3 regions of the Anaerobacillus sp. 1_MG-2023 genome follow, and region 3 is predicted to be linked to each of the others. Evidence: riboswitches for the same ligand, from Rfam matches in the RefSeq annotation. Region 3 holds a riboswitch; each other region holds the start of a gene.
What was found. Region 3 has a riboswitch for S-adenosylmethionine ahead of Q4550_RS15655 (MetQ/NlpA family ABC transporter substrate-binding protein). Riboswitches for the same ligand answer to the same signal wherever they lie in the genome.
Positions count from the first base shown of each region.

Region 1 (5,276 bases), on a different contig from region 3:
AAAAAGTAAACAGTAAATGTAGCTACAATATATTGTGAGTATAAATAGGGTTTATCTTTTTCATAAAGTTTTTTTTCTCTTTTTTGTATAATCCAATTGATGAATAATCCAATAAATGACACGCCAAAGAAGATATAAGTATTACCAAATAATAAAAAAAAAGGAAGAATTGCAACAAATATAATTCCAAACAAATCTGCACGCTTTAATTTCCCAACTTCCGAATAATCGTTAATAACTTTCAAACGTTTCCCCATTTTCCATCACCTATTCTATTATTTCGCATTCCTCTTAAAATGCTCATGCAATCGATATTCCCATATCTCTTTCATCCATTTATAAAGAACCTCATTCTCTTCCTGTTCCACTACTAAATCAAACGAAAAAGCCCCATCTTCAAATACAACCAAGCCTGAAATCATCGGGACGGTTCTATCGATCCCATCTCTAAAATAAAAGGAGCATCAATTATACTAATAATTAATGCTCCTCTACCTTTTTTCGAAATATCGCATCATAAGAACCGTCCCGGCGAAGCGATTAGACTCTTATTCACCAACCATACCGTCGTTATCATTATCACGCATATAAGGATATAACCAATGATCACTCATGATCGGCATACTATAACCTGCTGCCTCTGCTTCTTTAATCGTCACTTGTCCATTACCATTTGTATCAATACTAGAAATATCACCCTCTGTGTCTGAAGGCGTTGAATCGTCAGGCTCGCTCTCAGTTAATCCGAGTGATGCGTTGACTTCATCAGGGTTCACATTATCAAATGTATCAACGATCTCATTTCCGTTCAAAGTATACGTGTACTGATAACTTGAAGGTATCTGCTTTTCCGTATCCGAATAGGTGATAATGGCTTCGAAATCCGTAGCTTCACCTGCGCTACGGATCGCGTCTTCCATATAAGCTTGATCACCATGTCGGTTAAGTGTACTCTCTTGTGGGGTAATGTTATAAGCATTCGATACCCCTCCGAGAGAATCAGCAATAATATGTCCTTCGTCTAACACGTCACTTTCGACGCCCGGAACCTTTGCCTCATCAGAATAGTACCTGCCAGACGATAATACAGGTTCGTTACCATCATCTTGTAGAATGATTTCGTCAGCAACGACACGTACGAGTTGTCCGTATTCATTCGTAAATGCCCAATATTCACGGTCACCGTACCCAATATCAACGACGACGTTAGGTTCTCGATGTCCAGACAAATCTCCACCATCAACTTCAATAAGTTCGTATCCTGAGAACTGTTCATCTTCTGTTGGGTCTGGTGTTTCCTCTTCTACTGGCTCATCAACAACCGTAGTGTTCGATTCTTCTTTTTCACTATTTTCATTTGTTTCAACTGTACTTACTTCTTGTGTATTTGTTTCTGCATCTTTATTGGATGCCTTTTCTAAATTGGTACAACCAACTATAAAAATGATCGTTAAAAATAAGATGAAATAGTTCATTTTCGTTTTCATATTAGAACGCTCCTATAATAGGGAAATTTCGTAATGTTAAAAAAATCAAAAGAAAGAGTAAAAATGGAACCATAATTTCTTCTAACACTTTTATTATCCATTACTTTAATAGTTTAATTTTACCACATTAAATAACTTCAAAAGCATTCAGAAAAAATACACTATTCATTTCAAAAATAATTTTACCGCTTATTCTTAAAAGCATCCAAGTCTAATCCCCAAACATCCACGATTTCGAATCATCAAAATGAATTAGCAAAATCCTCTTCCATCAACATTGGCTCACATCACACTCTCAATATAATCCCCATTTCCTCTCACAATTTGAAGCCCCTGCTTCTCTAATTCCAGCCACAAATATCGATCCAGCGCATAAGGGGATTTCTGTTGTAGCGAAAGCAATGCAACCTCCGTAAGCAACAGTTCATAAGAGCGGTTTTCCTTTTTAACAGTGACCTCGTAGTCGATCATCTTCATCACGATCACTTCATACGCTTCATTCCACTCCTTCAGTTGACGTTCCATGACTTCTGCCACGTGTAATAAAAAACTTTCACCATCATAACTTTTCGCCATGACGCTTCGTGCAAATCGATTTACGTTCACAAACTCATCCCCCTTATCCTTATAAACAAGGTATTCAACAAATGAACAAAAAAGGCCCTTCATCGCAAATGAATGCAACAAAGAGCCTCCGCTATCCGTGCGTTATCATTCAAAGCCATGCTTTGCAGGTTGGAGCACCTTACCGCCTGGCAGGTTGCTGTGAAGTCAAAGAGCCCGTACTCTCGTTCACTCGTGATAACCTTATTTAGTTGGTATTAGTTTACTTAATAATGTAATAAGTGTCAAAAAAGACGTTCGAAGATATCTAAAAAAAATCCATACACGCAAGTAGATAAGTTGTCACGATATATTAGATTTAAAATCTATTAATTATTTCCAGCAATCGCTCGTGAATCTTCCTCCACTCCATATTCAAATCGACCGTACAAACCTGAACTCGGTGACCCTGAATTTGATAATTCAAATCCAAGGTATGATTCACCTCTGGATATAAAAGCATACCCATAGTTGGAAGCGAACTTTGCTGATTATTTAAATAAGCATAAAGCTGATAAAGATTACCGCTATGAACTTTTTGAGAACCATAATTAGAAGTCAGCGTATGCTGATAGTATTTCGTATCAATTATGATTTTTATCTCATTATTTTTCAATGTAATATCCGTTTGCATTCGTGGAAGATACTTATCATTATTTCCTTCAGCCTGCCAATAGATTGTTTCACGACTAACTTGATAAAAGGGTAATTCATTTCGATAAAAGTTCCTAACGAAATTCTCAAATAGCATCGACATTTCCCTTGGATCACGATAGAAATCTGCAAATTGACTTGTTTGACCCTCTTCATTTAATAGGCTTGAATCCATAAGAAATTGACAAATATTAAGAACAAATCGATAATGCCGATTGCTTCGATGTAGCTTAATATTCTTAAAAAGATCACGATTCAGCTTAATAGGCGTCACTTCATGAAAATAACTCGTTAATTTGCTAACTTTTTTGCGTAAATCATCGTCCAACTCTTTCAACTTCACTAATTGCAGAAGTGTTGCTTTAATCAATTGATTATGAAGAATATCATGGCTCATTTCTTCATAAAGAATATGCATCTTACCGCGCTTGAACGAAGTTGTTGCGATTGATTCGCTGAATAGTACTTTTCCTCTTAAAGTCGATGCTTCCTCTTCAAGCTCTACATATTCTCTATAAAAACCTCTTTTAATAAGGGAGCGTAACTTACCAATCAGTATTCTAGTAAGAAGGTTAGGTAAATCTTTATCATCTTCTCCAGCAACATTTGTCTCCCCTATTTCACTCAAATGGTCCCAAGAATAGCAGAGCATGTAGTACAAGTTCTTTATTGGGATTTTACTTGATTCGGCCAAGGAGCTCATTCACTTTCTCCTCCTCATCGAACCAATATTCTCTAAGAAGTGGAGCTACTTCCAAACGTATGATACGGTCATACCACTTCTGTTCATCTTCCACTTTTTCACCTGTTGGACAGAAGTAACTATGGCCGATCTCATAGCCTTTCCCGAGGTTTGCTTCGTCTCTTACAATTTCCTCGTTCACATCATTCATAGCTGTTACAATTTTATCCACAAACCCCTGGCTAACCCCCTTTTTTCTCAAGTGATTCTGAAAAGCACCTGTTTCGAACCCCGTCTCTACGTCTACAAATGAAAAGCGTCTTCTTAATGCATAATCCACAAGTGCCAATGAGCGATCAGCTGTATTCATCGTTCCAATAAGATAAATGTTCTTAGGAATATAAAAAGATTCTTCTCCATCACTATACGCAAGCTTTACAGAGAACTTCTTTCCGCGTTTATCTGACTCAATTAACATCATGAGTTCCCCAAAAATCTTAGACAAATTGCCTCGATTGATCTCATCTATCACCATATAGAAGTTTTCTTCAGGAGACTCAATCGCTTTCTGACAAAAAGAATAGAAGATACCATCCTTTAACGTAAAGCGACCTTCTCGATCTGGCTTATAACCACGAATGAATTCTTCATATGAATATGATTGATGGAACTGAAGCATTTCTATTTTACTCTCATCCTTTTTTCCCATATGAAGATAAGCGAGACGCTTTGCCACAAAGGTCTTTCCAACGCCTGGAGGACCTTGAAGTATAATATTTTGTTTATAATCCAGCGTTTCAAGTATATCTTGTACTTTATCTCCATCCATGAAAACTTCCGACAATATATTTTCTGACGTGTAAGCAGCTGCTTCCTTTACCAAAGAACCAGTATCTTTTGCTTCTGGATAGGTCACTCGATTATCCCCTATCACTGTAAGAACTTTTTCAGCACCTTCAAGAGGAAAATCAGTGAGCGTTTTTGTCGGAAATTTTACGTCTTTTAGCTCCCACTCTCCAGTAGAAAGCCATTCCACCTTTCGAATCGAAGCATGCTTCTCTCGACTCTCATCATACTGATAATCGGATAAAATTTTGCCATAGCCGACTAGTTTTGAATTGCCTTTCTTAACGAACACATAGTCCCCAATCTCCATTTCATAAGCGAACTGATAGTTTGCAAGTGCATCGTTGTTAGGATTATGACCGAGACCTTTTACCTCACGAAGCTTTTCTGCAATTTCTCGTTTGCTGCTATATTTCTTTAAATCACCAAGTTCACTCCAACCAATTGAAATTTGCTCATTTCTTAGGAAGTCTTCCCACATAAAACTCTGTTCTCCTGCACCAAGAACCCAGTATTGTGGACCTTCTTCCACATCATTTTCTTCATTACTAGCAAACTGTTCATAGAGGTAGCTGAAAAATTGATCAATTTCATAATAAATAGGTAGATCTGTTTGTTTCCCAACGATCTCCAAGTATTTCTCTTTCACTCGATTATCCTGCAGACTTTTCTGGAACTTCATAAACTTTCCTGCAAAAGTATCCCCACGCGTATATTCTGGTTGTATTTCTAAAATATTTTCAACTGCTACTTTATCCCGTTGATTATAGAAACAGTATTCTTCTGGGAAAAGACTACCAACAAGCTCACTTAGTACACTTTCTCCAAACCCGAAAAGATTGTATGAATCATTAGATAAAAACTGATTCATTCGATATTCAATTGAATCCTGTCCATAGATCAGATAATAAAAGCTAGCTCTGTACTTATCAATCGATGCATTCATATAGCCAAGAGCACGCTTACGAGCTAATGCCATTCGAAAGGCATTCACATGATCCCCA
Region 1 covers NZ_JAUORD010000001.1:227,915-233,190, forward strand. Annotated here, with positions in the region: gene Q4550_RS01235 (hypothetical protein) at 1-257, opposite strand, end outside; gene Q4550_RS01240 (DNA/RNA non-specific endonuclease) at 549-1,487, opposite strand; gene Q4550_RS01245 (hypothetical protein) at 1,770-2,093, opposite strand; SAM riboswitch class I at 2,193-2,295, opposite strand; gene mcrC (5-methylcytosine-specific restriction endonuclease system specificity protein McrC) at 2,410-3,447, opposite strand; gene Q4550_RS01255 (AAA family ATPase) at 3,422-5,276, opposite strand, start outside.
Region 1: another riboswitch for S-adenosylmethionine. It lies ahead of Q4550_RS01245 (hypothetical protein); the one in region 3 lies ahead of Q4550_RS15655 (MetQ/NlpA family ABC transporter substrate-binding protein).

Region 2 (5,276 bases), on a different contig from region 3:
GATCGATGACATTTCCTCTTCGTCAATAGAACCTGTTAAAATAACTTCTTCTTCTCTTGCTTCTGCGATAATTGTTCCCCACGGATCAATGATCAATGAGTGTCCTCCAAACGCATTATCAGGATCTGCCCCGACACGATTACAGGCAATCACGTAGCACTGATTTTCAATCGCGCGACTGATAAGTAATGCTCGCCAATGATCGGTGCGTTGCTTTGGCCATTCTGCTGGTACGAACAAAACTTGGGCACCTTCAACTGCATGAAGGCGAAGCCACTCAGGAAAGCGAATATCATAACAAATGAACCCAGCGCATGGGAGTTCTTCAAGTGTAAAATGACTTTTTTCATTTCCAGAAACGAGGAACTTCTCTTCATTCATCAAACGAAACAGGTGCGCTTTGCTATACTCATGAACGAGCTGCCCATCTCGATTGAACACAAGCATGGTGTTCGTTACTTCGCCGTTATGATGCTTAGCGATGGAGCCCCCGACAATATTTACGTCGTTCTTTTTGGCGAGGCGAGATAGAAAAGCAATCGACTTTTCTGCATCAGTATCTCCAATTTCATCAAGGCGAGATAAATCATAACCTGTGGACCACAATTCTGGTAAAACGATGATATCTGGTTTGTCACTCACCGCCTTAGAAACAAGCTCTTCAACTTTAGAGAAATTCTTTTCTGGATTGCCGAAAGCAATATCAAATTGCAACAGGGCAAGGTTTTTCATTGAGTTGTCCTCCTTACATGTTTAGAAGTTGACCTTTACATGGTTGTGTATCCAAGATAACATAACTTATTAGAATTTCTCGAAAATTTTAACAGGATGTGATTCCATTTGAAACAATTTCAAACTTCAGATGCACTTAAACGTTTACCAGAACAATTCTTTGCGAAGCTTGCTGGAAAAGTGAACCGTTATGTAGAGGCGGGATATGACATTATTAACCTTGGACAAGGAAACCCTGATCAGCCGACGCCTGCTCATATTATCGAGTCTTTGCAGCAGGCAGCTGAAAACCCTGCATACCACAAGTATCCGCCATTTAGGGGACAGCCCTTTCTGAAACAAGCCGCGGCTGATTTCTATAAGCGAGAGTTTGGTGTTGAGCTTGATCCAGAGAAGGAGGTGGCCGTCCTATTTGGTGGAAAAGCGGGCCTTGTAGAAGTGAGTCAATGTTTGTTAAATAAAAGTGATGTGGCACTTGTTCCGGATCCCGGATACCCTGATTACTGGTCTGGAGTAGCAATGGCTGAAGCGGATATGCAAATGATGCCGTTACTTGAAGAAAATGATTTTCTGCCAGATTATAGCGCGATTCCTGAGGGTGCTCTTGCAAAAGCGAAGCTCATGTTCTTAAATTATCCAAACAATCCTACCGCTGCTGTAGCAACGAAAAGTTTTTTTGATGAAACGGTTAGGTTTGCGGATGTCAATGACATCTGTGTCGTTCATGATTTTGCTTATGGAGCAATCGGATTCGATGGAGAGCGTCCTCAAAGCTTTTTAGAAACAGAAGGTGCTAAAGATGTGGGGATTGAGATTTATACTCTTTCCAAAACGTATAATATGGCAGGATGGCGTGTTGGGTTCGCTGTCGGAAACCCATCTGTAGTGGAAAGCATCAACCTGCTTCAGGATCATTTCTACGTTAGTTTGTTTAGTGCAGTGCAAGAAGCAGCTGCAGAAGCTTTACTAGGTTCACAGAAATGTGTTGAGGATCTTCGCCAAACGTATGAATCTAGACGGAATGTTTTGATACAGGGACTTCATGATATTGGCTGGGATGTAACCTCTCCCGCGGGATCATTTTTTGCCTGGTTAAAAGTACCTGAATCATTTACTTCAGAGGGGTTTGCGGACTACTTGCTTGAAAATGTTCAAATTGTTGTTGCACCTGGGAACGGCTTTGGAGAGTATGGGGAAGGCTATGTGAGAGTAGGCTTATTAACTTCCGAAGAAAAACTCAGGGAGGCAGTTGAACGGATTAAATCCCTTCATCTCTTTTGATTCAGAAAAGTAAAAAAATAGATTGACAGGATTTACTACGTCTGGCATAATTCGAATCAATTACTTAAACGAATAGTTGCATACTCTTATCCAGAGAGGTGGAGGGACGAGCCCTTTGAAGCCCGGCAACCGATTTTCAAGGTTACTTGAAGACACGGTGCTAATTCTCGCAGCAAAAGCTGGAAGATAAGAGGAAGAGCATGGTGATAAAGACCTCTTCCTCGTGAAGGGGTCTTTTTTGTATGATCAAAGATTGAGAACTAGCGCGATGGAAAGGAATGAGCATGATGAGTCGTCTTGTGGCAACTTACCTTGTTAAGAATGATCAACAATTATCTAAGCGTGCTGAAGCGATTGCCCTTGGATTAACGATTGGGACTTGGACCAATCTACCGTTATTAGAAAAAGAGCAGTTAAAGAAGCATAAGGGTGAAGTCGTTCACGTAGAGGAAAAAGGGGAACTGGGCATCATCGCGATTGCTTACCCGACCATCAATTTCAGTGCGGATCTACCTGCGATTTTAACAACAGTCATTGGTAAGCTTTCACTTGATGGTGAAATTAAGCTGATTGATTTAGAGTTCTCTGAAGGATTACTAAATCAGTTCCCAGGTCCAGCATATGGAATAGACGGCATTCGGAATCTTACAGAAGTATACGATCGACCGCTCGTTATGAGTATTTTCAAAGGAGTTATTGGAAAACCGTTAGGCGAATTGCAAGAACAAATGAAACAGCAGGCGCTTGGTCGAGTCGATTTTGTGAAGGATGATGAAATTCTTTTTGAAAATGAGTTAACCCCTCTTGAAAAGCGAGTACCCGCCTTACGAGAAGTTCTTGATGAAACGGCTGAATTGACAGGAAAACGAACGCGTTACGCTGTGAATTTAACAGGAAGAACGGCAAACCTCAGTGATCGAGCAAAGCTTGCTGTGGAATTAGGAGCAGATGCGCTTCTGTTTAATGTTTTTACATATGGACTAGATGCATTGCAATCACTTGCAGAGGACCCGGATATTCCGGTTCCAATCATGGCACATCCCGCTTTCGCAGGTGCAATGGCAGCCTCAAGCACAAATGGGGTAAGTTACTCCCTATTACTTGGAAAGTTGCTTCGAACTGCTGGGGCAGATTTTTCCCTTTTCCCTTCGCCTTACGGGAGTGTAGCGCTTGATCGAGGAGAGGCGCTCGCAACAGCAGAATCCTTAACGAGAAAAAGTCAGCTTAATAGGACTTTTCCAGTTCCTTCAGCGGGCATTCACCCTGGACTAGTATCGTACCTTATAAAAGATTTCGGTATAGACAGTGTGATTAATGCGGGAGGCGGGGTGCACGGGCATCCCGGTGGAGCAGCTGCAGGCGGAAAAGCTTTCCGAGATGCCATTCAAGCTGTTTTAACAGAGCAACCTCTTGAACAGGCCTCTCAAAATAGTGAGGAACTTCATCAGGCTCTTACAAAGTGGGGAAGCGGGGAGGTAGTGCGATGAAGCAGCCGATTATTTTTTGCGATTTTGATGGCACCATTACGAAAAGTGATAATATCGTTTCTCTGATGAAACGATTTGCTCCAAAAGAGTGGGAGCAAATAAAAGATGATGTTCTCGCCCAAAATATTTCCATTCGTGAAGGAGTCGGAAGGATGTTTCACTTGATTCCTTCCAAATTGAAAAGGGAATTACTCGATTATTTAGTAGCTACAACTGAAATCAGACATGGTTTTAGCGAATTCGTAGACTATACGAGGCGAGAAGGGATCGAGCTTTATATCGTCAGTGGAGGGATCGATTTCTTTGTTTACCCCCTTCTTATCCCATTTGGTATTCCAGAAGAAAACATCTTCTGTAATGGTAGTGATTTTACTACTGATACCATCTCAATAACTTGGCCGTATGCCTGTGAAGACGATTGTACGAAAGATTGCGGTTGTTGCAAGCCAGGTATATTAAATCGTTTTGATAAAAAGACTAACCGAAAAATTGTGATTGGAGATTCTATTACCGATTTAGAAGCTTCAAAGCAAGCAGATTTTGTGTTTGCTAGAGACTATTTAGCAGAGAAGTGTCAGGAACTTGGCATTCCAGCCACTTTGTTTGAAACGTTTGATGATATCGTCGAAAAGTTAGCTGAAGAAAGGGGGGAGAATCATGTGCCAAGTAGAGAATCGATGGAACGAACTTGCTGATATTAAAGATGAATTAGCAGCAAGAGATTGGTTCCGTGGAACAAGTGGAAATCTTTCAATTAAAGTAAGTGATTCGCCGCTTCAATTTTTAGTAACGGCTAGTGGAAAGGATAAAAGGAAACGAACAAAAGAAGATTTCATTCTAGTCGATAGACAAGGGCAGCCAATTGAAGAGACTCTATTGAAACCATCTGCAGAGACCATTATTCATCAGGCGATCTATTCCAAGACAGATGCAGGCTGTTGCTTGCACGTGCATACGGTTGAAAACAATGTTATATCTGAACTTTTTGCCGGAGAAGGAGAAGTAACGTTTCAAGGACTGGAGTTAGTTAAAGCTTTTGGTTTATGGGGACAGAATGACAAAGTGAGAGTACCAATTATCGAGAATTCAGCTGATCTTTCTCTACTAGCTCAAGATGTGGTGCACGTGCTTAAGAGTGATACGAAAGCCATTTTGATGCGAAACCATGGGATTACGGTATGGGGACGTAATGGTTTTGAAGCAAAGAAGTACCTGGAAGCATTTGAATTCCTTTTTGAATATCATCTTAAGTTACGAAGTTTTCAAGCAATTGTAAGTTGATCAGTATTCAACAAAATTTCATTAGCTTAACAAAAAGAGGAGGAAGCATTAATGGCAGTAATTAAAATACGAAATACAAATGAAGTTATTGATGGTCAAGATCGAGTAGGGGCATTCCTTCAGAATGAAGGAGTGTTATATGAACACTGGGATGTTGAGAAGTTACCGACGTCTCTTAAGGGAAATTGTCATGTTACAGAGGGACAGAAAAATGAAATTCTGAGTGTATTTGATGATGACATTCGTTCTCTAGCTCAGCGAAATGGATATGGAAGCTGGGATGTGGTGGCACTATCTGAACAAACGCCTGATCTCGATAAGATTCTGAAAAAATTTGAACAGGTTCATGTGCATACTGAGGACGAAGTAAGAGCGATAACGGCGGGACATGGGATTTTTATCATTAAAGGTAGCGTGGGGTATTTTGACGTTGAGCTCGATCCGGGTGACGTGATTTCTGTACCGGTTGATACACCACACTTCTTTACATTAATG
Region 2 covers NZ_JAUORD010000006.1:7,797-13,072, reverse strand. Annotated here, with positions in the region: gene Q4550_RS11710 (carbon-nitrogen family hydrolase) at 1-732, opposite strand, end outside; gene Q4550_RS11705 (pyridoxal phosphate-dependent aminotransferase) at 841-2,013, shown strand; SAM riboswitch class I at 2,097-2,206, shown strand; gene Q4550_RS11700 (2,3-diketo-5-methylthiopentyl-1-phosphate enolase) at 2,301-3,500, shown strand; gene Q4550_RS11695 (2-hydroxy-3-keto-5-methylthiopentenyl-1-phosphate phosphatase) at 3,497-4,195, shown strand; gene Q4550_RS11690 (methylthioribulose 1-phosphate dehydratase) at 4,158-4,781, shown strand; gene Q4550_RS11685 (acireductone dioxygenase) at 4,833-5,276, shown strand, end outside.
Region 2: another riboswitch for S-adenosylmethionine. It lies ahead of Q4550_RS11700 (2,3-diketo-5-methylthiopentyl-1-phosphate enolase); the one in region 3 lies ahead of Q4550_RS15655 (MetQ/NlpA family ABC transporter substrate-binding protein).

Region 3 (5,276 bases):
TTGTCGTTTTGTCGCACAAAAGATCAATAAATTGGTTTCGTGCTTGCTGGCTCATTGTAAATCCTCCCTGTATTTTAAGCGGCATTCCCTGTTTCGTAACCGCTTTCAATTTGTTAATTTTATTATACATCTCACAATGAGATGATTCAAATACCAAAATGAGATATATTGCAGGGAACCGATGTGAAATTGCTATGAAAGTGAGCGGAAGTTCAATGAATAAGAGTTATGAAGGGAATGTATGTTCTTATTTTGTTGGTTTTAATTGAAAAAAATGTGTATTTTGGTTGTTTCCTCCTTTTTAACAAACTTGATGAAGTGATCTTTACTTTAGAAGGGATGGTTAGAATCAGAATTAGAGATGGATTTAGAAGGAGATTTGCCCGCTCTGCAGGAGTTTTTTCCTATTCAATGGAAGTAGAGAAGATGTAGAAAGGGAGTGTGGATGATGGAAATTGGAAGTGACAAGAAACAAAAGAATGTGGAAGAAAGCCTTTATGATTTCACTTTTGTTGGTGATCCCCAACTTTCACCTGATGGGAGCTACGTTGTTTATGTAAAGAAAGTGATAAATGAGGACAAAGAATATACTTCAAATTTAGTCATAGTAAATCGCGATACTGGAATTGAGCATGATTGGACATATGCTTCTGGGGAGAAAAAAGATCACTCTCCGCGCTGGTCGCCTGATGGGAAGACGATTGCTTTCGTTTCGAATCGATCAGGAGAAAATCAAATATGGCTTATCTCAACTGATGGTGGCGAAGCGCGACAACTATCTGATTTAAAAAGTGGTGTTTCCGCTCCTGTTTGGAAACCCGATGGTTCTTCGCTACTTGTTTTAAGTAAGGATACAAAAGAGAAAGAAGAAGGACGTAAGCCTCTCGTTGTGACTGACTTACAGTATAAAGCAGACGGGAGTGGTTTTCTTGACAATAACTTTTTGCAAGTTGTCTTGATCGAGGTAACCTCAGGTGAAAAGAGAATAGAATGGCTTACAGATGCACCATTTAATCATTCTAGCCCTAACTGGTCACCGGATGGACAATCCATTGTATATGTGAGAGATCGATGTGAAGAACAGGGGTCCTACATGCGAGCCGACATCTTTATTCAGGGTCTGAATGAAGGATCAGAGCCTGAGCAGTTAAATCGTGAAGGTGGGAGTTTTAGCACACCGAATTGGTCACTAGATGGGAAGAAGCTTTCATTCATTGGCCATAATTTTGAGCATGAAGGAGCTACGTTAAATAAAATCTGGACTGTTGATATAGCGAAAAAAGAGTTTACTTGTTTAACAGAGGATGTGGATTTAGAGTGTTCGGATGTATTGATTTCAGATATGCACTGGGGAGGCGCTTCTCCTGGTGCGATGTGGAGCCAAAATGGAGATGGACTCTATTTTCTTGCTAGTAAAGAAGGAAACACTGGTGTTTATTTTGTCGGAGAAGATTGCACGGTTCGACAAATAACGGGTGGTGACAGGCACCATTACGCATTTCACTACTTGCCAGGCGCGAAAGAAGCGGCTATTGCGATTAGTGATCCACTTAACATTGGCGATATTTATACGCTTACGTTTCATGGAGATCGAGTAAATGAACAGTGTTTGTCTCAATCAAATGCTGATGTTCTCGAAAGCTTGGATCTCTCCAAACCAGAAATGTTTACATACGCTGGGAAAGACGGTTTGGAGATTCAGGGCTGGCTCATGAAGCCAAAGGATTTTAAGGAAGATCAGGGACATCCCCTTATTCTTGAAATTCACGGTGGACCGCATATGATGTATGGTAATTCATTTATGCACGAATTTCAGCTTCTTGCAGCAAAAGGATATGTTGTCCTTTATACGAATCCACGTGGTAGTCAGGGTTATGGACAAGAGTTTGTAAATGGCTGCCGAGGAGATTATGGTGGGGGTGATTATGAGGATTTGATGGCGGGTGTTGATGTCGCGTTGGACAAGTATTCCTTTATTGATGAAGCTCAACTTTTCGTGACGGGAGGCAGCTACGGTGGCTTTATGACGAACTGGATTGTTGGGAAAACCGATCGATTTAAAGCAGCGGTTACCCAGCGCTCCATTTCGAATTGGCAAAGTTTCTATGGTGTTAGTGACATCGGATACTTTTTCACAAAGTGGGAAGTTGGAAGTGATTTAGATGAAAACCCTGCTAAGCTATGGCATCATTCACCGCTTAAGTATGTGGACCAAATCGAAACCCCACTTTTAATTCTTCATAGCGAAAATGATTATAGGTGCCCTATTGAGCAAGGAGAGCAGTTATATGTGGCTTTAAAGCATCGTGGGAAGGAAACGATGTTTGTAAGATTCCCAGATTCTGATCATAATTTATCAAGAAGCGGTCATCCAGAACTACGAGTGGAACGACTTAAGCATCTAGGAAACTGGTTCGACAATTACCTAGAAGGAAGGCAATAAGAAATCTTTCGACAAATATCGGGCGGTGACAGGCACTTTTTGAGATCTTCCCTTGACGCCCTTCGAGAAAGATACTATACTATTGAAAATAGTTAAATAATATTGAAAACTCTTATCAAGAGTGGCAGAGGGACTGGCCCTGTGACGCCCAGCAACCATCTCAGTTCGTGAGAAAGGTGCTAATTCCAGCAAACGAGCAATCGTTTGAAAGATGAGAGAGAGTTCAGCACTGCTGATAATGATGAAATGATACTACTCTCTCTGTACTTTACAGAGGGAGTTTTTTTATTGGGAGGGGATTTTAGCAGGTCGAAGTACTTTTTCGCTTTTATGTTTTAGTGCTAAAACGCTTTACATTACTATATGAATTTTAAAGGAGATTGAGAAATGAAGAAATCATTGTATCTATTTGGTGCACTTATTTTAGTCTTTTTGGCAGGTTGTTCAGGGAATGAGGCTTCTGGGGGTTCAGAAGATGACCCACTGAAGGTAGGGGTAACGGCTGGTCCGCATGAAGATGTGATGAATAAGGTGAAGGAACTCGCAGCGGAAGACGGATTTGAGATTGAAGTGATTGCGTTTAATGATTATGTGATGCCAAATACAGCCCTTGATGAAGGAGAATTGGATGCGAACGTATTTCAGCACGAACCTTATTTGAATGATTATGTAAAAGAAAGAGGACTCGATCTTTCCAAGGTAGCAACTACGATTACTTTTCCAATGGGAATTTATTCTGACAAATATAAGAGTCTTGATGAATTGCAAGAAGGCGACAAAGTTGGCTTACCTAACCATTCAACAGGCGAACCGAGAGCGCTAATGTTGTTTGAGCAAGCTGGCATTATTGAGTTGAAAGATGGCGTTGGTGTTAAAGCAACGATCAAAGACATTGAGAAGAATCCTTACAATCTCGAGTTTGTTCCATTAGAAGCTTCACAAATTCCAAGACAGCTCGGTGAGCTTGCGATTGCAGCAATTAATACGAACTTTGCAATGGAAAGTGGACGCGTACCGAAAGAAGATTCGCTTGAAATGGAACCAGAAGATTCCCCATGGGTGAACGTGATTGCAACACAAACAGAGAACAAAGATGATGAACGTATTCAAAAGCTAGTGAACTACTATCAATCAGATGAAGTGAAGCAATTTATCCAGGACGAATTTAACGGTTCTGTAGTTGCATCCTGGTAATTCGAAAGAGGAGTGAGCACGATGATTCGATTAGAAAATATAACGAAAACGTATAAAAGCGGTGAGAGGATTACGAAGGCGGTTGATGATGTTTCCATAGAAGTTGAGAAAGGAAGCATCTATGGCGTCATCGGTTATAGTGGTGCAGGAAAGAGCACGCTTGTCCGAATGGTGAATCTTCTGGAGCGACCGACAGATGGAAAGGTATTTATCAATGACATTGAGCTCACTTCTTTGTCTACTGGAAAGCTTCAAAAAACAAGACAGCGTATTGGGATGATTTTTCAGTCTTTTAATTTGTTGAAAACAGGCACCGTGTATCAAAACATTGCCATCCCGCTGAAGCTTACGGGCCTTCGTAAAAAAGAGATTGAAGCGCGAGTTGATAAATATTTAGGTATCGTTGGGTTATCAGATAAGCGGGATGCTTATCCTTCCCAGCTATCAGGTGGTCAGAAGCAGCGTGTGGCGATTGCCCGTGCGCTTGCTCATGAACCTGAAGTGCTTTTATGCGATGAGGCAACGAGTGCCCTTGACCCAGATACGACAGAATCAATCCTATCTTTATTGGAACAAATCAATCGTGATTTTGGAATCACGATTTTACTCATTACGCATGAAATGCATGTTGTCCAGAAAATATGTCATGAAGTGGCTGTGATGGAGAACGGGAAGGTGATTGAACAGGGGCGAGTGATCGATATCTTTAGTAAGCCTACTACAACGACGGCCAAACGATTTGTTCAGTCGTTATTTCAGGATGAGCTTCCAGAGTCGCTTGTGTCGCGATTGAAAGAGCGTGGTCAGATCGTGAATCTATCATTTATTGGGGAGAAATCAGGTAGTCCCGCTCTTGCGCTTGTTAGTAAGAAGTTCGACGTGTACCCGTCCATTTTAGCAGGGAACATTACACAACTGAAGGATCAGCCTTTTGGTAGGCTAGTCGTTCATTTAGATGGGGAAGCGGAAGAGACGGCTCGGGCCGTTGCCTTTTTAGAGGAAAGTGGTGTCGTAGTAGAAGGCTATGTTCAGGAGGTGGAAGCTCATGTCAGCTAAGGTATCGGAGTTTATTGATCTTTGGGGTGCAGACATTTGGAACGCGATTATTGAAACATTTCAAATGGTTGGGATCTCACTACTGATTTCAGTGTTGATTGGCCTCCCGCTTGGTGTGCTACTTGTTTTAACTAGACCTGAAAAAGCATTAGAAAATAAAGTTCTTTTCCGTATATTAAATGCGGCTATAAACGTGATCAGGTCGATTCCATTTATCATTTTACTGTTTTTCATCTTACCTTTTACAAAAATGATTGCAGGTACAACTATTGGAGTAAAAGGTGTGATTGTGCCGCTCGTTGTCTTTACGGCGCCGTATATCGCAAGGTTGATGGAGTCTGCTCTTCTTGAGGTCGATCGTGGAGTAGTAGAAGCCTATGAAGCAATGGGGGTAAAAACGAGACACATTATCTGGCATGTTCTTGTAAGGGAGTCTCGTTCATCGATCGTTCTTGGATTAACGATTGCGACAATTGGACTGATTGGGGCAACGGCAATGGCTGGGCTCGTTGGAGCAGGTGGACTTGGTGATCTCGCTTATCGATACGGTCATTTGCGATATGAAGTCGATGTGATGTACGTT
Region 3 covers NZ_JAUORD010000009.1:162,165-167,440, reverse strand. Annotated here, with positions in the region: gene Q4550_RS15665 (BH0509 family protein) at 1-55, opposite strand, end outside; gene Q4550_RS15660 (S9 family peptidase) at 449-2,443, shown strand; SAM riboswitch class I at 2,553-2,661, shown strand; gene Q4550_RS15655 (MetQ/NlpA family ABC transporter substrate-binding protein) at 2,831-3,637, shown strand; gene Q4550_RS15650 (methionine ABC transporter ATP-binding protein) at 3,659-4,693, shown strand; gene Q4550_RS15645 (methionine ABC transporter permease) at 4,683-5,276, shown strand, end outside.